4 regions of the Neptunomonas sp. XY-337 genome follow, and region 3 is predicted to be linked to each of the others. Evidence: predicted binding sites of a transcription regulator. Region 3 holds the regulator's gene; each other region holds the start of a gene.

The links. Region 3 encodes FNR, which switches genes on or off when oxygen is low (the NO sensors DNR and NnrR bind a similar motif). Its sites were predicted from a motif close to TTGATNTANATCAA; they were not measured.
Region 1: a site for FNR is predicted at 4,498-4,511, ahead of E4L36_RS08720 (histone deacetylase family protein). Genes of this name have one in related genera too.
Region 2: a site for FNR is predicted at 4,253-4,266, ahead of E4L36_RS03825 (bifunctional enoyl-CoA hydratase/phosphate acetyltransferase). Genes of this name have one in related genera too.
Region 4: a site for FNR is predicted at 2,536-2,549, ahead of E4L36_RS01995 (GbsR/MarR family transcriptional regulator). Genes of this name have one in related genera too.

The regions. Positions count from the first base shown of each region.
Region 1 is NZ_SPLL01000003.1:334,053-340,141, forward strand. Features, by position in the region: gene E4L36_RS08685 (chemotaxis protein CheV) at 1-418, opposite strand, end outside; gene flgA (flagellar basal body P-ring formation chaperone FlgA) at 494-1,198, shown strand; gene flgM (flagellar biosynthesis anti-sigma factor FlgM) at 1,327-1,644, shown strand; gene E4L36_RS08700 (flagellar protein FlgN) at 1,647-2,141, shown strand; tRNA gene E4L36_RS08705 (tRNA-Arg) at 2,204-2,280, shown strand; gene E4L36_RS08710 (cytochrome c) at 2,407-2,730, shown strand; gene E4L36_RS08715 (response regulator) at 2,727-4,331, opposite strand; gene E4L36_RS08720 (histone deacetylase family protein) at 4,608-5,531, shown strand; gene E4L36_RS08725 (sodium ion-translocating decarboxylase subunit beta) at 5,626-6,089, opposite strand, start outside.
Region 2 is NZ_SPLL01000002.1:31,951-38,039, reverse strand. Features, by position in the region: gene E4L36_RS03850 (YeaH/YhbH family protein) at 1-420, shown strand, start outside; gene E4L36_RS03845 (SpoVR family protein) at 417-1,934, shown strand; gene E4L36_RS03840 (histidine triad nucleotide-binding protein) at 2,021-2,389, shown strand; gene E4L36_RS03835 (LysE/ArgO family amino acid transporter) at 2,632-3,231, opposite strand; gene E4L36_RS03830 (LysR family transcriptional regulator ArgP) at 3,318-4,211, shown strand; gene E4L36_RS03825 (bifunctional enoyl-CoA hydratase/phosphate acetyltransferase) at 4,358-5,293, shown strand; gene E4L36_RS03820 (acetate/propionate family kinase) at 5,312-6,089, shown strand, end outside.
Region 3 is NZ_SPLL01000002.1:246,063-252,151, forward strand. Features, by position in the region: gene E4L36_RS04805 (thioredoxin fold domain-containing protein) at 1-189, opposite strand, end outside; gene E4L36_RS04810 (alpha/beta hydrolase) at 186-1,064, opposite strand; gene E4L36_RS04815 (adenine phosphoribosyltransferase) at 1,128-1,670, opposite strand; gene fnr (fumarate/nitrate reduction transcriptional regulator Fnr) at 1,853-2,635, opposite strand; gene hemN (oxygen-independent coproporphyrinogen III oxidase) at 2,720-4,111, opposite strand; gene E4L36_RS04830 (sulfite exporter TauE/SafE family protein) at 4,189-4,851, opposite strand; gene ccoS (cbb3-type cytochrome oxidase assembly protein CcoS) at 4,853-5,041, opposite strand; gene E4L36_RS04840 (heavy metal translocating P-type ATPase) at 5,067-6,089, opposite strand, start outside.
Region 4 is NZ_SPLL01000001.1:365,131-371,219, forward strand. Features, by position in the region: gene E4L36_RS01980 (MMPL family transporter) at 1-468, shown strand, start outside; gene E4L36_RS01985 (outer membrane lipoprotein-sorting protein) at 465-1,262, shown strand; gene E4L36_RS01990 (hypothetical protein) at 1,263-2,468, shown strand; gene E4L36_RS01995 (GbsR/MarR family transcriptional regulator) at 2,618-3,172, shown strand; gene E4L36_RS02000 (tetratricopeptide repeat protein) at 3,370-4,962, opposite strand; gene E4L36_RS02005 (isochorismatase family protein) at 5,234-5,776, shown strand; gene E4L36_RS02010 (helix-turn-helix domain-containing protein) at 5,766-6,089, shown strand, end outside.

The sequences.
Region 1 (6,089 bases), on a different contig from region 3:
CAAAAACGGCAGTCAGGTAGTTTTCAACACCGATCTCAGCAGGCGGCGCCATAATCTGATCCCAGTGGGTATTAAGAATTCGATCGACTTTGCGCACCAAGAACGCAAGCGTTCGCTTGTTGTACTCGGCAACGATAAGAAAACAGACTTGTTGCTGCTCTTTTGGTATCGCGTTTCGGCCAATAGCTTCAGAGAGGTCCAGCACGGGGATTGTCTCGCCCCGAATGTGGGCCATTCCTTTAATGGCAGTTGTTTGGCGCGGCACTTCTGTCAACTCGGGACATTGCAGCACCTCGCGGACTTTAAATACATTGATGCCGTAGGTTTGATCTGTTTCAAGATTAAACAACAACAGCTCTAAACGGTTTTGACCTACCATCTGTGTGCGTAGGTTTACAGTATCTAGAATACCTGACATGATCAGCACCAAGTCCAATGTCACTTATTGAGTGGCTCAACGCTATCCTCTTACCCTGCTCATACAGGTGATACCGTGAGTTCTTTTAAAGCTATGCGCTTTGTCGGCATAACTTCACTTCTATTTAGCTTTTTTACGTGTGCGGTGCCTGCCTTCGCAGCGCCAATCGAAGAGCAAATTAAATCTCAAATCTATCAACACTTTGCCAGCAGATATCCGCATGCAGCTATTAATATAGTATTAAACTCGATAAATGATCAGCTTAAAGAAAAAAAATGCCGCGATTTATCGACAAGACCGCCAGCAAAGCTTCCACGAGGAGGCCGTTTAACGGTGAGAGTGCAATGCAGCACCCCCCAACGCTGGGTAGCGCATGTCACCGGCAAGGTAGAAGCTTTTAGCTCAGTTGCCACTGCACGCAACACACTCCCCAAAGGAAAGCTCATCCAAGCAGTTGATCTAGCATTCCAACGCCATGATTTGACTACGCTTAAGCCCGGGTACTTTTTCACGCCCGATACACTTATCGGTGCACAGGTCAGAAGAACAATTACCTCGCAAAGAGTGATCAACAGTAGCCATATCAAACTGCCCAACTTAGTCAACAAAGGCGATAGTGTCATCATCATTGCACAGAAAAATGGCATGAGCATTCGCACTCAAGGCACAGCGCTGGATGCAGGTTTAGCTGGGGATCAAATCCGTGTGGTTAACAACCGCTCGCAAAAGGTTATCAAGGCCTACATTAAAAAACGCGGCCAAGTTACTGTTTTTTATTAGCATAAATTAAGACGCCTGCTATACTTCAAAAATATTTTGCCTCAATTTATTTTTTTTAACTTTTTTTCTAAAGTTTACGGTAAGCTAGCCGTTAATCCATATATGGAAAACATTTTGAGGTTAACGTCATGGTTATTGATCTGAACAGCTCTGCATCGCAAACAGCGATAAGTGCTCGTGATAAGGTCAGCACCCAAAAAGGTAACGGGGGAGCTGCCGCACGTACTGACGCTGCACCGGCAAAGTCTGCACCTCGCGACACAGTACAACTAAGTGATACAGCAAAAGCGTTAAAGTCCATTGATGCTAAGTTGTCTAACACGCCTGAAGTTAACAGCGAGAAAGTGGCGCGCATCAAGGCAGCAATAGAAGACGGTAGTTACAATGTTGACGCCCAGCGCGTTGCAGAAAAAATCCTGAGTTTCGAGTCTCAGCTATCTGAGTAATTATGCTTAGCGATAACCAAGCCCTATCAGATTTTAATGCCCTCACCCTAGAGGGCATTTCCGTTTTAGACACTCTCATAACGCTGCTCGACCACGAGCTAGAAGCTCTGCAAAATCGAGATTTAGATGCTATCAACGCCATCAATCAAGACAAGCAGCACGCTCTACTAGCCTTTGATAAGAACAACCATGATCGCAACCAATTACTGGAATCGCGCAATCTTCCGATAGATAAGCAGGGTATACAAGCGCTTCAGAAGAGCGCGACGGATAGCTTATTAGCAAAAGAGTTTAGTAATAACTGGCAGCAAATCGAGCAAACGTTAGAGCGCGCAATGAGTGCAAACAAGCGCAATGAAATTGTCTTAGCTCGTAGCAAGCAAAACGTTGAAAAGCTGATCAGCTTACTTCGCGGCCAGAATCCTAAAAACACCCTTTATGATGCAAAAGGCGGAAAAGGCGATTACTCAAGCCAATCCCGCATCGGAAAAGCGTGACTACTTGCCTTCCGCCACAAAAATCTTAAAATATTGATTCATAACGCTTTCACACCCAAAACGTCCCAGTAGCTCAGGTGGATAGAGCGGTCCCCTCCTAAGGGACAGGCCAGGGGTTCGAATCCTCTCTGGGACGCCATCGATAACCTTTTAGACCTATACGCCAGCGCACTCTTTTGAAGGCCGCTATACTCAGTACATAACTGATATCCCAGATGGAACTGAGTATCTCTTATCTAGATCGGATGCCTATGGAGACCTCAGCATGAAAACTCCACGTCACTATTCTGCCGCTATGGTTATTGTCGCCATAACGGGGCTTGCCGCATGTACTGAGCCCGAAACAGGCGACCGCAACGGCGAGCAACTCTTCCTCAAATACTGCGCCAGCTGCCACAAATCGAGTGGCGGAGGAAACTTTCTAAAAGGCGTTCCGTCAGCCAAACACACCCGACTTACTGAAAAGCAGATCTTACAGCTTATCTACTACGGACGCCCACACAGCCAGATGCCGACATTCCCGACGCTAAAGCTCAGTGAGGCAAAGTTAATAGCTGGATATGTGTCTAACCAACTCAGGCGCCACTAACGCAGCAGCGCCCCCAAACTACCTGAGGGCAGCTCCTCTAACGGTAAGGCTAAACTCTGCTTAAGAAAGAGTAATTTACTGCGCTCAGCGGGTTCAAGCGGCATCCGCTCGGTAAGCTTTAAGTATCGACTCACCATTTTCAAACGCTCATCTCGACGCGCAGATTCTTGCTTTGCTGACTCCAAGAAAAGCTGTGCTAAATTCAACAAGGCTTTTGTATTCTTGGGGTCGTGCTCAATTGCCAGACCAAAATAGCGAATCGCCTGAGCCGCTTTGTCAGCAAGGTAGTGCTTCACTCCCAAACGATTAACTCGCATGCTCATCTCTGGATCATGTTTAACCGCCGCAGCACGCGCGACACCCGCCACATCTTCCGTAGACTTCGGCAACGGCTCTCCCTTCACGATACGCCGCTGCTCATCAATATCCACAGGCACCTCCATCTGCTTCGCGTAAACCACCGCCTTTTGCAGATGCCTTTTAGCCTCTTCAGGGTTATTTAAATCTCTCTCGAGCTCACTTCGCAGCAGCTCTGCCTCTAGCCGAACAGCTGGATCGTCAGGGTATCGGTAGGTAACGTGATTAAGTATTTCATCGAGCTGATTATGGAGTTTGATCGCTTCATCATTTGAGGAGTTTTTCATCTGCAGGCGCTTCACATTCGCCAACCGAAGAAACGGCTCCGGCGAGCGATAGCAACTATGTTTACCCAGCGAGATCGATTTCCGATAGGCATGATCAGCAACATCTAGCGAATTGCTATGTACCGAAACACGTCCAAGCTCCATATGCCGCGGGATACTCAATGGGCTCTTCTGCGTGGCATCTCGCAGCGCAAGACGCGCTTCCTCCACCTCCCCCATCGACTCTTTAACTTTCGCGTAGAGATCGTGAGCCGCCATTAATAAAGGGAAGTGGCTAAGCAACTCGCCTAAATGCTCACTAGCCTCCTGTAGCTTACCCTGGCCAATCAGGGCCTCAGCCAAGCACAACCCACTCTCCTTCTCACTGAGATGCACGAAGCGGTACTTGAAAAAATGCTCGGCCTCTTCGAAGCGCCCCATCTCCAGCAATAACCGCCCTTTCACGAGCTGTACGTAATCGTAATTTTTGCCGGCTAGCTCAACGCGATCACATAGCTTAACAGCACGATCTAGCTGGCCGCGGCTCACTGCCTCATCAACTTCAACCAGCGATAGCTTACGGTACATGACCAAATCTAACCGAGCCTTTAGCTCATCCATAGAAAACGGCTTGGTGATCAACACATCTGGCTTAGAGTCGATAGCGTGAAGAATGACCTCTTGGGAAGAGTCGCTGGTCATAAATACCCAACAGGACGAAGCCTTCATAAAGCCCCGAAAACGACACTCCTCAAGAATTTGCATACCGCTAAAAGAGTCACTCGCGTTATGCCCAAGCAGCACAATATCAAAGGCTTCTTCCTGAATAAGCTCCATCAACTGATCATTAATCGTGACAGCATGGATATTAGACACGCCCAACTGGCGGAGCATATAAACAATGGTGGCGCGCATGTTGCCACTACTCTCAATCAAGAGCACCTGCTTGTCTGAATAGTCGATAGTAAATAGGCTCACCGAGGAGACACCGCCTTGTGCAAAAACTCCCTCTTAGTATAAAAGGCTAGTATAGGCAGCGGAAAGGAATTACATGCAAAAAAAAACACCGGCGAGGGTGACCGCACGGTGTTTAATACAGTTCTATGCTGTAGGTGCATACTATAATTGCCCCTCATCTAGCCCCATGATGCAGATCAAAAAACACTCTACAAAGTGCAATCTTATACTTTATGCTAAGCGAGCATATCACTACCTTTCCTTTAAACTGGAATAAAAATATAAAGCGAGAAGGAAATGGCGACCACTTTTATTACGCATGATGATTGCGGGCTTCATAATATGGGGCCAGAGCACCCAGAAAGCCCTATTCGCCTGCTGGCAATCCGCAAAGTACTCGAACGAACTGGACTTATCCAGCATATGGAGTGCATGGAGTCGGTACACGTCACACGCGAGCAAATTTCACTAGCGCACGCAGACTTACACCAAAAGCGCCTAGAAATGAAACTACCCAGCGAGGGCGTCTTTTACGCTGATGAAGATACAGCTCTATGCCCTGATTCTCTTCATGCAGCAAGCCTAGCTGCAGGGTCTGCTATTTTAGCCACCAACCGCGTACTTGCAGGCAAAACCGATAACGCCTTCTGCGCTGTTCGTCCGCCCGGCCATCATGCTGAGCATAATGCCGCCATGGGCTTCTGCTTCTTTAATAATGTGGCGATAGGTGCAATGCAAGCGCTCGAGCATCCCTCGGTTAACCGCGTCGCAGTTGTTGATTTTGACGTACACCACTGTAACGGCACTGTCGACATATTTAAGGATCGCCCAGAAGTTCTGGTATGTTCAACTTTTCAGCACCCTTACTACCCTGAACGCTATACCGACATCAGCAGACAAAATATTGTCAACTGCCCAATGCCAGCACACAGCGACAGCAAATTTTTCCGTAACATGGTGGAGAGTAACTGGCTTCCAGCGCTTCAAAACCATAAACCGGACATTATCTTCATTTCAGCGGGTTTTGATGCACACCATGAAGACCCAATGGCCGATATTAACCTAAATGAAGAGGATTACCGCTGGGTTACAAAGCTACTGATGGACGTGGCGCGCACCTATAGTGGCGGTAAAATCGTATCGGTTTTAGAGGGTGGATATAACCCTGTTGCATTGGCATTTAGCGTGGAAGCTCACTTAGAGACACTAGTCGGCTATTGAGCAACTTAGTATTTAATAACCAACAGTAAGCTGAGCTTAAATAAGAAACAAAAAAGGCTACCAAGAGGCAGCCTTTTTATTTATAGCCAGCAAGTTAGCCAACAAACTTAATCATAACGCCCGCTGCAACCGCAGAACCGATAACACCAGCCACGTTTGGACCCATTGCGTGCATAAGCAGGAAGTTCTGAGGGTTCGCCTCTAAACCAAGCTTGTTAGAAACACGCGCGGCCATAGGTACAGCGGAAACACCAGCAGAGCCAATAAGCGGGTTAATTGCATTACCGCCTTCCAGCTTATTGAGTAGCTTCGCCATCAATACCCCCATCGCAGTACCAATGCCAAATGCAACGATACCGAGGATAAGAATACCTAACGTCTGAACATCCAAGAACTTGTCAGCTGAAAGCTTAGAGCCGACTGACAGACCTAGGAAAATGGTAACAATATTGATCAGAGCATTCTGAGCAGTATCGCTTAGGCGATCTACCACACCACACTCACGCATCAAGTTACCGAAACAGAACATACCCAGCAGCGGAGCTGCATCCGGCAGCA
Region 2 (6,089 bases), 210 kb from region 3:
GTGGTGTTTATTCGCCATCACACCCACGCTAAAGAGGTGGACGAGCAAGAGTTTTTCTACTCTCGGGAGACTGGCGGCACCATCGTTTCCAGTGCGCTAGAGCTGGCGGCTGAAGTACTTGAGGAACGCTATCCTAACAATGACTGGAATGTATATGTGGCACAGGCGTCTGATGGAGATAACTGGGAAGGCGACTCGCAACGTTGCTCTGAGCTGCTGATCAAACGCATCCTACCGCTGGTTCAGTACTACGCATACGTGGAAATCACCAACGGTCCGCACCAAAACCTATGGGATGAGTACGAGGCTATCCACGAGCGTTTTCGTGATCAGTTTGCTATGCAACATATTGAAGACGTATCGGACATCTACCCGGTATTCCGCAAGCTCTTTGAGCGTAAAACGGAGGGGGCAGCATGAAGAAAAATAAACCGATTTCAACGGGGGCCGAGTGGACGTTTGAGCTCGTCGAGCGCTACGACCGTGAGATTGGCCGCGTTGCTGCAGAGTTTGGTTTAGATACCTACCCAAACCAAATCGAGATCATTACATCAGAGCAGATGATGGACGCATACGCCTCGGTCGGTATGCCCCTGAACTACCATCACTGGTCTTATGGTAAGCAATTTGTCGAAACCGAGCAGCGCTATCGACGCGGCCAAATGGGTCTGGCGTATGAGATCGTTATTAATTCAGACCCCTGTATCTCCTATCTAATGGAGGAGAACACCATGACGATGCAAGCGTTAGTGATCGCGCATGCATGTTATGGACATAACTCGTTTTTCAAAGGCAACTACCTATTCCGCACCTGGACGGATGCATCAGCCATTATCGACTATTTAGTATTCGCCAAAAGCTACATCGCTAAATGCGAAGAGCGACATGGTGTTGAAGAGGTCGAGGCTATTCTCGACTCCTGCCATGCGTTGATGAACTACGGTGTGAACCGCTATCAGCGGCCCAAACCACTGACCGCTGAAGAGGAAAAGGAACGCTTACGCGCGCGCGAAGAGTACAACCAGCGTCATATCAACATGCTGTGGAACACAATTCCGCGTAAAGAGAACGCCGACCAAGTCGAGGAGCAACCCCGCTTCCCAGCAGAACCGGAAGAAAATATTCTCTACTTTATCGAGAAGAATGCCCCGCTCTTAGAACCTTGGCAGCGTGAGATCGTACGTATCGTGCGCAAAGTCTCACAGTACTTTTATCCACAGAAGCAAACTCAAGTCATGAATGAAGGCTGGGCTTGTTTTTGGCACTACACGCTACTGCACCAGCTTTTTGATGAAGGCCTCGTCACTGATGGCTTTATGATGGAGTTTCTGCACTCTCACACGAGCGTAGTGTACCAACCAAGCTTCGACAGCCCCTACTTCTCGGGTATTAACCCGTACACGTTGGGCTATCACATGATGCAAGATATCAAGCGTATCTGCGAGTCACCGACCGCTGAAGACCGAGACTGGTTTCCCGAGTGGGCCGGCTCACCTTGGCAAGAGGTGTTAGATAACGCGATGCGGAACTATAAAGACGAAAGCTTTATCCAACAGTTTTTGTCACCACGTCTTATCAGAGAGCTAAAGCTCTTTTCAATTTTTGATGATTCGGACAAACCCACCCTCAAGGTTAATGCGATTCACGACGAAGGGGGTTACAAAAAGATTCGTGAAGACCTTGCAGCGCAGTACAACCTCGGTAACCGTGAGCCGAATATCCAAGTCTATAACGTCGATGTGCGCGGTAACCGCTCACTCACTCTGCGCCACTTTATGCACAATAATCGCCCACTTGGCGACGAAACTGACGAGGTCATGAAGCATATACACAGGCTTTGGGGATTCGATGTACATCTTGAATCTGTCACCCCAGATAATAGTGTGATCGAAACGTTCCACTGCCCTGCTCGCAGCTCGCTCATCCTAGAGTGAGCTGTCGTTTTTTCAGTCTGTCTAGTTGAGTGAGCGGATTAGCTATCGCTATACTGCCGAAAACAACACTAAAACGAGACAAGACCATGGATTGCCTTTTTTGTAAAATTATCGATAAGCAGATTCCCGCCGAGATCGTTTATGAGGACGATCTCGTACTCGCTTTTAAGGACATCTCTCCACAAGCACCGTTCCACGCACTCGTTATCCCTAAAAAGCACATCGCAACGCTGAATGACATCACCGAAGAAGATCGGGCTGTCGTTGGTCATATGGTGATGGTGGCGGGCAAAATTGCCAATGAGCAAGGGTTTGCCGAAGCCGGATACCGAACGGTATTTAACTGCAACCAAGATGGCGGCCAAACGGTCTATCATATCCATCTGCATGTATTAGGCGGCAAAGCGATGGGCTGGCCACCTTATCAAGAGACGCTAAAGCAGCCGATCAACTAACTAAAAGGACGCAAGGCAGATAGCGCAAAAATTGTTCAGTAGGTCTTCATACTAAAATCGCTAATATACGCCTGCCCTTGCAAAATGTTTGCTCCTCAAGCTGCAAGAGCGTGCAGTGGCAGTTTGGTAGAGGCGCTGTGGTCATACCGCAATCAGCACAAATCGCCTTGTTAGACAAACTGACATGAAGTCCTTAACTTTTCCTTTGCATCCTTATATTGCCCACCTTGTGTGGGCATTTTTTATCCTGTGATTAACAGAGCAGCTATTGTCCACATGACAAGCGCCACAAACAGCTCAACCCAGCGCCAATTCTTAGCCTGCCCAAGCCAACGTGATGCAAACTGCGCTGTCAGCGTTAACAAAATGAACCAGCTGACCGATGCAGCCATCGCTCCAAACCAGAAACCCATCCGCGCAGCACCTTCAAACTGGTTGCCAATCGAGCCAATCAGTACAACGGTATCTAGATAGACGTGGGGGTTTAGCAAGCTCACCGCCAACGTTGTTAATAGCGCCGTACGTAGATCTTGTGTCGCTTGCCCAGCAACCAGCGCGCTAGGGTTTAAAAAGGCCTTAAATGCCCCCCAACCATACCAAGCTAGAAACAGCGCGCCGCCGAAGCGAAGCAGGTCAACTAACGCTGGCCACGCCTGAATCAAAGCGCCAGCACCTAAGATGCCTGCACTAATCAGAACCATATCAATGACAATACATACCGTGGCCACTGGCCAGTGATTCTGGCGTTTTACACCCTGCGCCAAAACAAACGCATTTTGCGCACCAATCGCCATGATGAGCGCTCCCGCCGTTAGATAACCTTGAAGTAAGTAGCTTGTCATGATCTCTCCTCATCTGTTGGCAGCATGATGTGGGAACGCTAAAATTAAATCTATTTAATAATTTTTATATTTAATTAATTTTTCTAATGATCGATAACAAACAACTTCAAGCCTTGGTTGCTGTACATAAAACGGGAAGCTTTGAGAAGGCTGCCGAGCTGCTCAGTGTAACGCAGTCGGCGGTATCCCAACGCATCAAGCAGCTAGAAGAGCGCATGGGCCGAGCTCTGCTGGTTCGTACCTCGCCCGTCACTCCGACACAGGCAGGCTTTAGACTGATCACACACCACCAACGAATCAGCCTGCTAGAGCATGAACTGCTGGCAGAATTAGAGCCTGATACGGCACCTGATACACCCAAACCCATCGCGATCGGTATCAATGCCGACTCGATCGCCACGTGGTTTCTTGATGCAATACAGCCGTTTATCCGTACCAATAACATTGTTCTGGAAGTCAAAGTGGACGATCAAGATAACACCCACGAACTGTTGCGTAACGGTGAAGTTGTTGCCTGCGTTACTTCCAATGCAACACCAGTACAAGGTTGCCATGCCATCCCGCTCGGTTTAATGCGCTACCGTATGCTCGCCTCTCCCGCGCTCAAGCACGTGTTCGAACAACATCAGGATTGGCAACAGCTCCCCATCGTAGAGTTCAACCGCAAGGACCAGCTACAGAAGCAATACCTGAAGCAGTTTTATAACACGCAACCCAATGAGCAGCTGACCCACCGTATCCCCTCCTCAGAGGGCTTCGTTGAGTATATCCGCCGTGGCTTTGCAGCCGGAATGATTCCGGATGAGCAATCCAGCGCGCTCTTAGCCACAGGAGAGCTGGTCGATCTGGCACCGGGCAACTATCTCGATATTCCACTGTATTGGCACGTGTGGAGCCTCAAGTCGACATTGATGAAATCCCTTACTGACATAATTGTGATACATACAGAGGCTATACTACCTCCACAGAAGATCAGCTAGCTGTCAGCTCCAAGGCATATCGCAGGCAAGCTTCGGGGTTCGTGACATGGATCAGTTCAATAACTGCGTGGCTCTCTATAATCCCACTATCGACTTTAGTCCAACACTTATAGACCCGTTTGCAACAACCAGAAGGTAGTAGCACCATGATTTTGAAGGATAAGCCTCCCGTTCATAACCAGCTCGAGTTTTTCATCGAACAAGCCGAAAAAGCCCGCCCCATTCGCACAGCCGTTGTTCACCCTGTGGATCACAATGGCTTGATGGGCGCGATTGAAGCTGCCGAACACGGCCTTATCGATCCTATTCTGGTCGGGCCGGAAGCCAAGATTCGCGCTGCGGCTGAGCGTGATGGCCTAAATATTGAGCCTTACACCCTGATCGACGTAGAACATAGCCATGCAGCGGCCGAAAAAGCGTGTGAGCTTGCAAGGCTGTCGGAAGCTGAAGCGATCATGAAAGGTGATTTGGGTAGCTCAGAACTTATTAGCGCTGTGATCCATAAAACCAAGGGCATTCGCTCTGACCGCCGCTTGAGTCATGTTTTCGTCTTTGATGTACCCAACTACCACAAGCCTCTTGTGATTACGGATGCAGCGATCAACGTCGTACCTGATTTAATGACCAAGCGCGATATCGTACAAAACGCGATCGACTTCTGCCGCGCGCTCGGCATTGCCGCTCCGAAAGTTGCGCTACTCGCTGCGGTAGAGAAGGTAAAAGCCTATATGCCTAGTACGATCGACGCAGCCTGTCTGTGTAAAATGGCCGACCGCGGCCAGATTAAAAATGGCATTCTTGATGGCCCGCTCGCCTTCGATAACGCGATCTCTCTACAAGCGGCTATCGATAAACATATCGAATCAGAAGTGTCTGGGGATGCAGATATCTTGCTCGCACCGGACCTTGAAGCCGCAAACATGATCGCTAAGCAGTTGATCTACCTCGCCGATGCAAAATCTGCCGGCATTGCGGTCGGTGCACGTGTGCCAATTATTTTGACCAGTCGTGCTGAAACACCGCTTGGCCGCTTAGCGTCCTGTGCGCTGGCATCACATATGGTTCACCACCCCGTCTCTTAAGGATAGGTAGACAGAGTTATGCAAACGGTACTGACCATCAATGGCGGCTCATCGAGCTTAAAGTGCGCGCTGTTCAAAACGGAGCATCACCAAGAGTCGCCCATCTACCAATTCAAACTGGGCAACATCCTTGATACGCCGCGAATCAGCGTTGCCGATGGCGAAGGTAATAAACTCACTCCACCAAAAGCCGACTTTGCCAATATCCCGCAAGATAAGCGCCATGCTGCAGCGCTAAAAGTCGTCTTAGACTGGCTCTGCGAGCAAGCTCCACACCTTAAACTGACAGCCTTTGGTCACCGTGTAGTCCACGGGGGCGAGCGCTTTAGTGAGCCCGCACGGGTCGACACAGCGCTGCTTGATGCGTTGGAGAAGTTTGTCCCGCTCGCGCCGTTACATCAGCCATTTAACCTACTGCTGATTAGAGCCTGCCAAGAGCTCGCACCTGAACTCCCGCAGATTGCCTGTTTCGATACCATGTTTCATGTGGGTCAACCCAGCGTTGAGCGCCACTATGCATTACCACGCCACTTAACCGAGGCTGGTGTTCAGCGCTATGGTTTTCACGGGCTATCCTATGAATTTATCCGCAAGTCACTGACCACCCTTTCATCGCAAGCATTAACCGCAAAAACGGTGATCTGCCATCTCGGCGCAGGTGCTAGCATGTGTGCTATGAGTGCTGGTAAAAGCGTTGCTTCCAGCATGGGATTCACAGCCGTCGACGGACTGCCCATGGGCAGCCGCTGCGGCAATATTGATCCTGGGGTGATTTTACATCTGCAACAACACCTTG
Region 3 (6,089 bases):
AGGTAACAAAAAATCTTCCCGAACCAGATCGCAGTAGCTGCAATCATAGCGGCTTACGAGTACGACATAGACATGCTTGTTTTGGTGAGAATCTGTGTTGCTGAAATCCGTGGCGCGCAGCAAGCTATCTTTGGCTTGCGCGCTAAATGCTACGGTTAACAGGCACAGAGCAATCAGTTGTTTGATCATTCTAATGTATCCATAAATTCGACGATCTGGTCGATCACTTCGTCAGCATAGAGGTCCCGAAAAAAGTGATCTGCGCCTTCAATGTTGTAATAGGTGACATGCGAGTTATCCACATTTGGCATCTTTTCAGGCAGATCAGGTACGGTATTATCTTCGCTGCCGCTGATGACTAACGTAGGTACGCTCGCTGTTTTTAAAAGCGTTGGTGTATCAAAGCGAGGGTTAGGCGCGTAATAATCAACAAAGCTTGCTGCTGTTACACGTGCATTCTCGCAGTAGATAAAGCCGGGCGTATCCAGCCAAGCGCTCTGGTCGCTTGCTTTTGCTCGTTGTAGCTCGTCATTGAGTGGTGTGCGATAGCGCTTTTGATAGCTTTCCTGCGCGTAATCTTCTGACCATGTCGCAGGGGCAATCAATACCTGCGCTTTGGCTTTTTCTGGGTATGTATCTGCGAACCACGCCGTTTGGTTGCCGCCGCGCGAGTGGCCGGCAAAAATAGGTTGTGTTGCCCCTTGAGTAGTTAACCAGTCCGCCCAAGCATTGAGCTCGGCGACGGCATCGGAGTGCTTATGTCGGTGGGAATCGGCGCAGTCGTACATGCCTTGGCGTGAGTCCAGCCCCAAGCTTAGGTTGACCGCTAGTGAGTTTATCCCCTCGTCACTCAGTAGAGACTGCAGTGTCGCGATGATCTCCATTTCGTTGTGTGCGAGCGTTCCGTGGGTCAACACAACGATATTGTCAGATAAGTTACTACCTTCTGCGATCGCTAAGTTAGCGCCAAGATTTAAGCCGTTGAAAGGTATCGTGACCTGCTGTGCGGCCAGAGATAGAGTGGGTACTGACAGGAGCAGCGTTGCGAGCGATCGCTTGAACATAGTGAGCCTCTTTTATTGTTATAAGCTTATATCGAAAACAATAGCAGAGGCCCAAACGAATGCCTAGAGACCTTCGTAGGCCAACATGGTGAAGACAGGAATATCTGCACCTTGGATGCGTGCGGAGCCCTGTAAATCGGGTAGGTCAATCAGTGCTGCGCTTTCGACCACCTCAGCTCCCAGTTTCTTGATCAATGTGCAAGCTGCCAGAATGGTGCCGCCGGTCGCGATAAGATCATCAAAAACTAGCACGCGATCGCCTTCGGCAACAGCGTCAGTCTGCATTTCAACCTCGGAAGTTCCGTATTCTAACTCGTAAGATTGAGAGACGGTTTCACCCGGCAGTTTACCCTTCTTTCGTACCAGCACCAGCGGGATTTGTAGCTGGTATGCCATGATTGAAGCGATTAGAAAACCACGTGCATCGATACAAGCAATATGGGTGATGTCGGCATCCATATATCGTTGTACAAATGCATCAGACACCATCCGTAGTGCTTTTGGGTCTTTGAAAATCGGTGTGATATCACGAAAGATCACGCCAGGCTCTGGCCAGTCGGGTATAGCTCGAACAACCGATTTGACATAGTACTCGTCATAGGACATGGAAAGTGCACTCCTGATAAGTCGTGTAACCACATAGAGTCTAATTGATGTGGCTCAATGTACGAATAGGGGAAGTCGGGTTTTAATTAAGACGTTGGGTTACACATAGAGATGGCTACTTCTTTGTGCAACTAAATTAACGCCGTTCTTCTAGAACGGCGTCTTTTTTTGTCCAGCAATCGTTAAATCGATAACTGCTGAACGTCGCTTTCCTCAGGGCATTCACCCGCGAGGCACTCGCCTGCTAAAGTGTACAGGTGATCCAGATCTAACAACTCGATCTCTTTACCATCGACGGTGATGAAGTTGCTTTTCTGGAAGCGTGTGAAAATACGGCTCACTGTTTCAACCGCAAGACCCAAGTAGTTACCAATTTCATTACGCGACATTGATAAGCGGAACTTCGATGGGGAGTAACCACGCGCTTGGAAACGTTGCGATAGTTTGACTAAAAATGTAGCAACACGCTCTTCTGCATTCTTTTTCGAGAGCAGGAGCATCATTTGCTGATCATCACGAATCTCTTTACTCATCGTACGCATAACTTGCCGGCGCAGCTCTGGAAGCTGTCCACATAAGTTATCGAGATTCTCGAATGGGATTTCACAAACGGTCGTTGTTTCTAGAATTTTGGCGGAGACAGGATAGATCGTATTATCAAAGCCACTTAAGCCTACCAGCTCACCGGGGAAGTAGAATCCCGTAATCTGCTCTTCACCTTCGTTGGTGATGGTATAGCTTTTTACGCTACCTGCGCGGATCGCGTAAACGGATTCAAAAGGTTCATCCTGATGGAAAAGGTGCTCGCCTTTTTTAAGTGGGCGGCTTTTCTCGATGATATCGTCGAGGCGTTCCATCTCCGTCAAGTTCAATGAAACAGGCAGGCATAAGGAACTCAAGCTGCAAGTATTACAATGCGCTTGCTGTAAGCTGTGTAGTATCCCTTCTTTTTTTGTATCACTCATGGCCATATCCTGTGTTGGTTTAAACATGCGAGCGGCTACTCAACGGAAATTATGTAACATTTCAGGCTTTCCTGAAAGTAAACATTAGATGATTCGTGAGAATCCTTTCGTTGGCTGCTGTTTGGGGATATAAGCATCAAACGTCATACATATGCGACGAATTAAAAGTCGACCAGCGGGTGTAACAGTTATTGCGTTGTCTTCCAGAGTCACAAGACCATCGGTTGCAAAGCTTGCCAGCTCAGCCAGTTCCTCTTCAAAGTAGCTTTTAAACGCGATATTGAACTGTTGTTCGATGGTGCTCGTATCAAGCTCAAAATGACAAATAAGTTGGGTGATGACAGCGCGGCGGAGTTTGTCGTCGTCATTTAGTGTGACTCCGCGCTTGATTGCAGTACTGCGCTCTTCCACGGCTTGCGAGTACGCAGCAATATCGTGTTGATTTTGATAGTAAACATCCCCGATTTGGCTGATCGCCGAGACGCCCATCGCAACAAGATCACAGTCTGAGTGGGTGGTATAGCCCTGAAAATTCCGGTGCAGATGGCCGGTTTGCTGTGCAACAGCAAGCTCGTCATCAGGTTTTGCGAAGTGGTCCATGCCGATATAGACATAGCCGGCATCGAGTAGCTTATTAATCGTCATCTCTAAGATGGCCAGCTTCTCTTCAGGGGAGGGGAGGTCCTCTGCGTTAATGTGCTTTTGCGAGCGGAAACGGTCCGGCATATGCGCATAGTTAAATACTGATAAGCGATCTGGACTCATCTCAATAACGGTATCCAGCGTTTCCGAGAAGCGTTGTAGGCTTTGTAGAGGCAGACCATAAATAAGGTCCATATTGATCGACTTAAAGCCAAGTTCGCGAGCTTTATCAAGGATCGCTTTCGTTTCTTCCGTCGATTGCACGCGATTCACTGCCTCTTGGACTTCTGGGTGCACATCCTGTACGCCAAGGCTGATGCGGTTAAAGCCGATGCGGCGAAGCGTCTCGAGCGTTTCCATAGAGGCTTCGCGTGGGTCGATCTCGATGGAGTAATCACCCTTGTCATCATCGCGTAGTGAAAAGTTCTCGCGTAATTTGTTCATTAGTTCAACCATCTGGTCGTCACTGATAAACGTTGGCGTACCGCCTCCCCAATGCAACTGATTAACTTGGCGTTTGTTGCTGTAGAGCGTACCTGCTTGTTCAATCTCTTTAAAAAGTGTGTCTAGGTACGGCTGGGCTTTTTTGCGGTTACGAGTGATCACTTTGTTGCAAGCGCAGTAATAACAAACGTGAGCACAGAAAGGTATATGTACATACAACGATAGCGGTGCTGTTTTATCCGCTGTCGTCTGTGAAGACTCGATGAGCTGTGGTTCTGTCAGCTCGCTGTCGAACTGGATCGCTGTTGGGTAGGATGTGTAACGCGGTCCAGATAGATCATAGCGTTTAATAAGATCTAGATCCCAAGAGATGGTGGCGTTATGGCTCAAAACTTATACCTCTGTTTAACAGCGAAAAGCGCAAATTATAGGGAGTTCTTGCGAATACGACGTTGACACTTATCAAGCTATAGCAGTGCCTGTAAACCTGCAAAAGGGATTGTGTAAATACCAAAGACAATGACCATCAATCCCGAAATAGAACGCACATACTGATTTGCCAGCAGGCTTTGTGCTTGTTGTGCCAAGATACCCGTTAGTAACATAGCGGGCATGGTACCTACACCAAAGGCTAGCATGAGCAGCGCACTTTGGCTGGCTGATTGAGCGGTGGCACTCCACAGTAGCGTACTGTAGACCAAGCCGCAGGGCAGCCAGCCCCAAAAAAAGCCCAGTGTTATAGCTTGCTTTGCTGACTGGACTGGGAGTAGCCGGGCTGCAAACGGCTGAATGAAGCGCCATGCATACCCGCCGAGCTTCTCGACTTGTAGCAGCCCTTGCCACCACTTAGCGATGTAAAGGCCCATAGCAATGAGCAGGAGCCCCGCAAACGTGCGCAAGGCAAGGCCCAAGATTTCACCTTTGAGTAGGAAGCCTAAAGAACCAACCAAAGCGCCTGCGATGCTGTAGCTGATCACTCGGCCAAAGTTGTAACCCAATAGGTGGTCGATTCGCTTTTGATGTTGACGCAACCCGATAGTTGCTGCGATACCGCCACACATACCCATACAGTGGGCACTGCCTAGTAAACCGAGTACGAAAGCCGTAACGACGCTCAGCGGTTCTGACACGTTAGTCTCGGTCTTTATCTTTTGGTTTGGCGTCGTCTGGAATCAGCTCGTTATCATCCTCGAAGAGGATGCTGTGTGCAGGGGATTCTAAGTCGTCAAACTGTCCAGATTTGACGCTCCACGAGAAAGCCCAGATAGCAAAGGCGACTAAGATAATAGCGATGGGGATGAGAAGGAAGATAATTTCCATTAGGCACACTCAATAAGCCAAAGGCTCATTTTACGGGTTTTCTACGAATAAGTTTAGTCAAACGCAGGGCATTTCCGACCACCACCAAAGAGCTGGCCGACATGCCGATGGCTGCCATATATGGGGCGATAAACCCTGTCGCAGCTAAGGGAAGGGCCGTAATATTGTAAAATAGCGACCAGCCTAGGTTCTCTTTAATGATCACTCGGGTTTTACGTGCGAGTAAGACGGCATCGGCTAACTTAGCAAGCTCACTACTGATGAGCACAGCATCGGCATTAGTCTTTGCAAGATCCGTCGCACTGCCCATGGCGATCGAAGTTTGAGCACCAGCAAGGACAGGAATATCGTTGATACCGTCACCCACCATCACTACTTTAGCGCCTTGCTCTTGAAGCTTTTGTATATAACTGAGCTTTTCTTGTGGCGATACATTGGCTGTAGTTTTGTCTATATCAAGTGCAGAGGACACTTCCTGTACGGCCGCGGAGCTGTCTCCGGTTAAGATCTCGGTGGTGATACCGATCGACTTCAGTCGCTTGATGGTGAGCTTGGCATCCTTACGTAATTGGTCGTTTAATGAGAACCAAGCAACAGGGGCGTTTTGATCACATAACAAGAGCCATTGGCCATGGTTATCCGGGGCGTCGGTATTCGACAGAGCCTGATGGCACAGCTGCGACGCGTATTCCGGTTTGCCAATTCGATAGATCTTTCCATCAACCTTGCCTTCCAAGCCTTGTCCAACAGTAACGTTGACATCCGCTGCGTTGGTCTCTTTGTAACGATGGAATGCTTTAGCAATAGGGTGCTCAGAATGCGCCTCAAGCGCCGCGGCTATTTGGAGCACTTTGGGGCTATCGAGATCCGCTAGGGGCACCGTCTTTTTCAGCGTAAGGTTCCCCTCGGTAAGGGTGCCCGTTTTATCGAATACTACATGGGTTGCGCTAGCTAAGCTTTCTAGAACGTGCCCGCGTGTAATAAGCAGTCCTGCTTGGCGCAATGTGCCGGTTGCCGCGGTGAGCGCTGTTGGTGTTGCTAACGAGAG
Region 4 (6,089 bases), on a different contig from region 3:
GCGCTGCTGGGTGTCGCACTCAAATCGGTGCGCTATGGCTTCATCAGCCTGCTGCCAAACCTTGCACCTGCGGCGATGGGTTTTGGTCTTTGGTACTTTATCGATGGCCAAGTGGGCCTAGCGCTCTCGGTTGTGGCAGGCATGACGCTGGGTATTGTGGTTGATGATACCGTGCACTTCCTGAGCAAGTATCGCTATGCCCAAACTCACCGTGGCAAAGACCCTGTCGAGGCGGTGCGCTACGCTTTTGCGAGCGTTGGTCGCGCGCTTTGGATTACCACACTGGTGCTCGTCTTTGGCTTTATGGTACTGGCACAATCCAGCTTTAAAGTGAACGCGGATATGGGCTTACTCACCGCCATCACTATCTTTATCGCGCTGGTCGTTGACTTCCTATTCCTCCCACCGCTGCTAATGCTGCTGGATAAAGGCAGCCGCAACAAACAAAACTCTGGAGCAAACGCATGAACTTGGCTATGACATCTCTATCAACGTTGATGGCTACCCTTCTCGTTGCAACGCCATTGATGGCACAAACAGACGCACAAGCTGAAAAAGGTCTAACGATCTCGAAAGAATCAAAAGCGCGTGATGAGGGCTGGGGGGATATGCAGGCCGACATGCTCATGGTACTGCGCAACAGCCAAGGCGAAGAGAGTATCCGCGAAATTCGCCTCAAATCCCTCGAAGTCGATAACGACGGCGACAAAAGCCTCAGTATTTTCGATAAGCCGCTGGATGTAAAAGGTACCGCATTTCTGAGCTTCTCCCACCCAGTCGGCGCCGATGACCAATGGCTCTACTTGCCCGCGCTCAAGCGAGTGAAGCGTATTGCATCGCGCAATAAGTCGGGCCCATTTATGGGTTCCGAGTTCTCTTATGAAGACCTTGCATCCTTCGAGATCGAGAAATACACCTACAAGTACATCAAAGATGAAGCGTGCGGCGATGATACCTGCTTCGTGGTAGAGCAGTATCCCGTTGATAAATACTCAGGCTACACCCGCCGTGTGGTCTGGATTGATCAATCAGAGTACCGCCTGCAGAAAGCGGTCTTCTACGATCGTAAAGATGCGCTACTCAAAACTTTGACCTACCATGATTATCAGCAGTACCTTGATAAATACTGGCGCGCTGACCTGATGAAGATGGTGAACCACCAAACAAACAAAAGCACCGACCTAAAGTGGAACAACTACCAGTTTAAAACAGGCCTAAGCGATAGTGATTTCAATAAGAACACGCTAAAAAGAGCACGATAAATGGAACGATCTACGCCTAAACGTCTCGCTGCGCTGTGCTTTTGCACCGCGCTAGCGGGTTCTGCCTACGCGCTTGAAATGGATGCCACCGGCAAGGTGACACTTGAGGGGCGCGCCTTCTTTGATGATGGCGCCTACCCCGAGCAGAGCCAAAACAGCAACCTCTCGGTAACGATCGAGCCCGATCTCTACTGGGAAACTGACGACCGCAACCACACCTTCTACTTCAAGCCTTTTTTGCGCCTTGATCAGCACGATGACGAGCGCACCCACGCTGATATTCGCGAGCTCAGTTGGACCTACTACCAAGGCGATTGGGAGCTGCGTGCCGGTTTAAGAAAGGTGTTTTGGGGCGTCACGGAGTTCCAGCACCTGGTAGATGTGATCAACCAAACCGATGGTGTTGAGGATATCGACAACGAGGAGAAGCTCGGCCAACCGATGATCAACCTTTCGTTGGTGCGCGATTGGGGTATCTTTGATCTTTACCTACTACCGGGCTTCAGAGAGCGCACCTTCGCAGGCGCAGATGGCCGCCTAAGAGGTCCATTGGTGGTCGCAACGAATGAAGCGGAATATGAGTCAGCTGCCGGTGATCATCATACAGATGTTGCTGTGCGCTGGAGCCATACCATTGATGCTTATGATATCGGCGCGCATATTTTCCACGGAACCAACCGCGACCCGATTCTCTCGCCGCGAGTCATCAACGGCCAAACCGTGCTCGTGCCCTACTACGAGCAGATGACACAATTTGGCGTTGATCTGCAAGCAACGCTGGATAGCTGGCTTTGGAAAGCTGAAGTTCTATGGCGCGACACCGACCGCGAAGACTACTGGGCCACACAAGCGGGATTTGAGTACACCTTTTATGGCATCAACGAGTCTGACGCCGACCTCGGCGTACTGCTCGAATACGGTTGGGATGAGCGCGGCACCGATGCCACCAGCCCATTCCAAAACGATCTCTCTTTAGGTGCTCGCCTCACCCTGAACGATGCACAAAGCAGCGAGCTGCTTGCCGGTATCATCTATGATCTGGACTACGACAGCACCACCTTCCAAATCGAAGCGAGCCGACGGCTGGGCGCACAGTGGAAAGTCAGTCTGGACTTACGGTACTTTGACGCTAACGACACTCGCGACCCATTAACCGCCTTCAATGATGATAGCCACATACAGCTGACTATTGAGCGCTACTTCTAATGCCGCTGGTTTCACATCTAAAAACACACTAACAAAAGGCCCGTACGACATCTAACGGGCCTTTTCTTTGCTCCCTATCAACATGATTCCCCATTAGTTGTGTTAGAATCTTCAGAAACTTACATTTAATCATAAGTAAGATCTTGACGATGGAATTGACGCCTCAACTTGAAGCTTTTGTTTTTCATTTCGGTGAAATGGGTAGCCGCTGGGGCTTCAACCGCACCGTTGGCCAGATGTACGCCCTAATGGTCATCAGCCCTGAGCCACTAAACGCCAACCAGATCTCTGAAGCACTCAGTGTTTCACGCGGCAACGTCAGTATGGGCATTAAAGAGCTCCAATCTTGGCAGCTCATCCAACAACACCACATCCCCGGCGACCGCAAAGAGTACTTCTCGCCAAAAGGCTCCATCTGGGAGATGGCCAGCACAGTATTTGAAGAGCGCCGCAAACGCGAGGTAGACCCAACTCTGCAACTGTTGCGCGGTGCACTCGACACCCCACCTAAAGACGCCGCAGAATCTTATGCTCAAGAGCGTATGCAAGAGATCCATGATCTACTCGAAAGCGTGACTGAGTGGGCGGGTGAGCTACAACAGATGGACCCTGAAAAACTGCGCACCCTGATGAGACTGGGCGCAGGCGTTACCAAAGTGCTCTCGCTTAAAGAACAGCTGCTCGGTAAAGGCGATAAGAGCTAGTAGTTAGGCCGCACCGATCCACTTGGCTATGCCTTATAAGCAGGTATAGCCAAGTACATATCTCCCCATTTTTCGACAGACAAAGCTCTCTTCCTACCCAACGAAGCTTAACTCACAGACCTTGTACATCAGGGTAGCCCACACCATCTGATGACACACCTGCCAACAACCATCCGGCAAATACTGACAGACAAAACCTAGCCAAAAAAAGTGAGCGTATTATGTTTCGACCTCGCTGGTAGGCGCTCGCCAATTGCCTCCAACTCCTGTTCGAGCTTGTCGACATCTTGATGATTTTCGAAGAAGTCAACAAACGCATTAATTTGTTGTTTTTTCTCACCTTCAAAACGTGAAAGATAGTATCTAATCTCATCAAATGACCAAAATAGACCTCCGTAGAAATCGACATTTTTGATTGCAGATATCACTGCAGTAATTGGTGCTTTATTGATAATAAACAGGAGAAGCTGCATGACTGGATACTGCGGTTTGCCTTTTTGTAACGCGTCTAACGCTTCATTGATAAAGCTATGAGTCTGTTCGAGATCTCCAATGAGTAGGCTTATTTCTGCTTTGCTACATAAAGCGCTCACAACTATATTCTGAATTTCCTCATTGCTGCTGGATTTGAACTGGTCGATCAGTCGCTTGTATGTGGCAATGGCTTCACCGGCTTGAGCGGGCGACTTCTGGCTGTAAGCAACACCGAGATTGACTAACGCTGCGGCAACTACAGCCTGAATATCCTCATAGGTGCTTGTTTCGAACCGTTCGATCAGCTGCTTGCACGCAGCAATCGCTTTATCGGTTTGAGGGGGTGACGATGAGCTGTACGAAAACCCTAGATTGAGCAAAGCTCGAGCCACTGTAGTTTGAACGTCTTCTTCAGTATTTTCTTTGAATTGTTTGATAAGATTTTGGAGTGTTTCGACCTCTAGAGACTCTTCTGGTGGGGATAATTTCCCATAACAGAAAGCTTTGTTGAACAACGTAGTGGCTATAAAAGAGTCTGAATTTTCAGGATAACCTAAAGCTCTATCCAAAGACTGTATAGTTTGTTTGAAATCTTGGTTAGTATAGTCTGAAATTGCTTTGTTAAACCAGTCTTCTGCGGTGTAATCGGCTTCAGGCTTATCTATGGTCCGCTCTTTTTGTTTTTGTATTTCGTGCTCTTCTTCCGGTGTATAGTGATCTTTTAATTGAATTAGCTCACCAACGGCAGCCTCTCCATCTTGCTGAATGTTGTTAAGAATCTGTGAGGCTTCACGCTTAATTTGTTTAAGAATGATTGCTTTTTCTTTTTCAAGCTCCTCTATCGTTTGTTCACGAAGCGCTTCAGCTTGTTCCTGAATATGCTCCAGGGCGGTATTTCTCGCTTCTGCCAATGCAGAGCTGCGCACTGAGATCGCAAATGCTACTGCAAGGAATGTAAATAAGACTGCAAACCCGCCACCAATCCAGGCCGTGATTACACCAAAGCGATCAACTTGAGCGCTGATATCACCAATACGTTCATTCTGCTGACTAACCTGTTTGGATAAATTTTCATCTATCTTAGTCAAGCTGATTTCAGCATGGATAAGTGATTGGGAAAGCTGATCAATCTTGTCTGGGTTTTGCTGATTCGCCTCGAGCAGAACCAGCCGTTTTTCAAGCTCAATACGATCTTGTTGTATCCAGCTTGAGTTTACCTTAGGCTGCTGTAGCTCAGTTTCAGCTGAAGTAAGCGCGGAATTTAAAGAAGTGAGTGTGAGTAGCAGCAATGCTACCAAAGGCGCAAAGTGTTTCATCGTCTATCCATGGCGATAAGTCATTGATCTCAGAGTAACGGTTCAGGCTATGAATGTGAATAATGGAGTTATCTCGACTTCAGGTACGGCCAGTACGCGAAGCAAGCACCGGCGCTGCTATACACCCCGTGTTCAACATTCAGCCATTTACATTGGTGTACTTACCACCTATGTCCGCTTCTGTCCTATTTTAGACCGAGAGCTATCTCATCTTCCGTATTGATCTTTGGAACACTATCACTAACTTAATCAGTGATAGAGGGAACAGGCGATGACGGCTACCGCATTACTCGTAATTGATGTGCAAGAGTCCTTTAAGCATCGAGATTACTGGAACGAAGCATACTTCGCGCAATATCAAGCAAAGCAGAACCAGCTTATCAGCCATGCTCGCCAGAAAGGATGGCAGGTGATTTTTGTACTACATAACGAGGAGAGTGGTGTTTTTTCTCCGGCGTCCGGTTACGTCCGTTTAATGGACTTTCTTGATAAACAGGCAGATGATCTGGTGTTTAATAAACATGTGCATAATGCACTGCTAGAAAGCGGCTTACACGAACACTTACAGGCACAGCAGATCACTAAACTAATCATCAGCGGGATTCGCACCGAGCAGTGTTGTGAGACCACCGCACGGGTTGGTAGTGACTTAGGATACGAGATTGAATTTGTTGTGGATGCCACCCTCACCTTTCCAATGCATGACCCTTTCACTCAGCAAGAGGTCGGCGTTGAAGAGATTAAGCAGCGCACGTGTCTGGTGTTGAATAAGCGCTTTGCAACCATTCGTAGGACGGAGGAGTATGCAGACTAAGCGGCGTCGGATCTATCTGTTGGTGTTGCCCAGAGTTCATCTGCTTGATCTGGCAGCACCAGCACAAATTTTTGCCCACCCAGCTCTAGAAGACACCCTAGAGCTGCATTACATCTCGCCCACGCCGGATGTGTGCTCGAAGCAAGGGCTACATCTGGCGCGGTTGGAGCCATTGCCTGCGGCCGTCCATCCAGACGATTGGTTGCTGCTGATTGGTACTAGCCGCCTTGATCGGCACCTTCATGAGGCGGCTTATCAGCAAGCGATTAGTTGGTTAGCAGATGCTGGAATGCAATGCGGTCTGTTGGCTGGG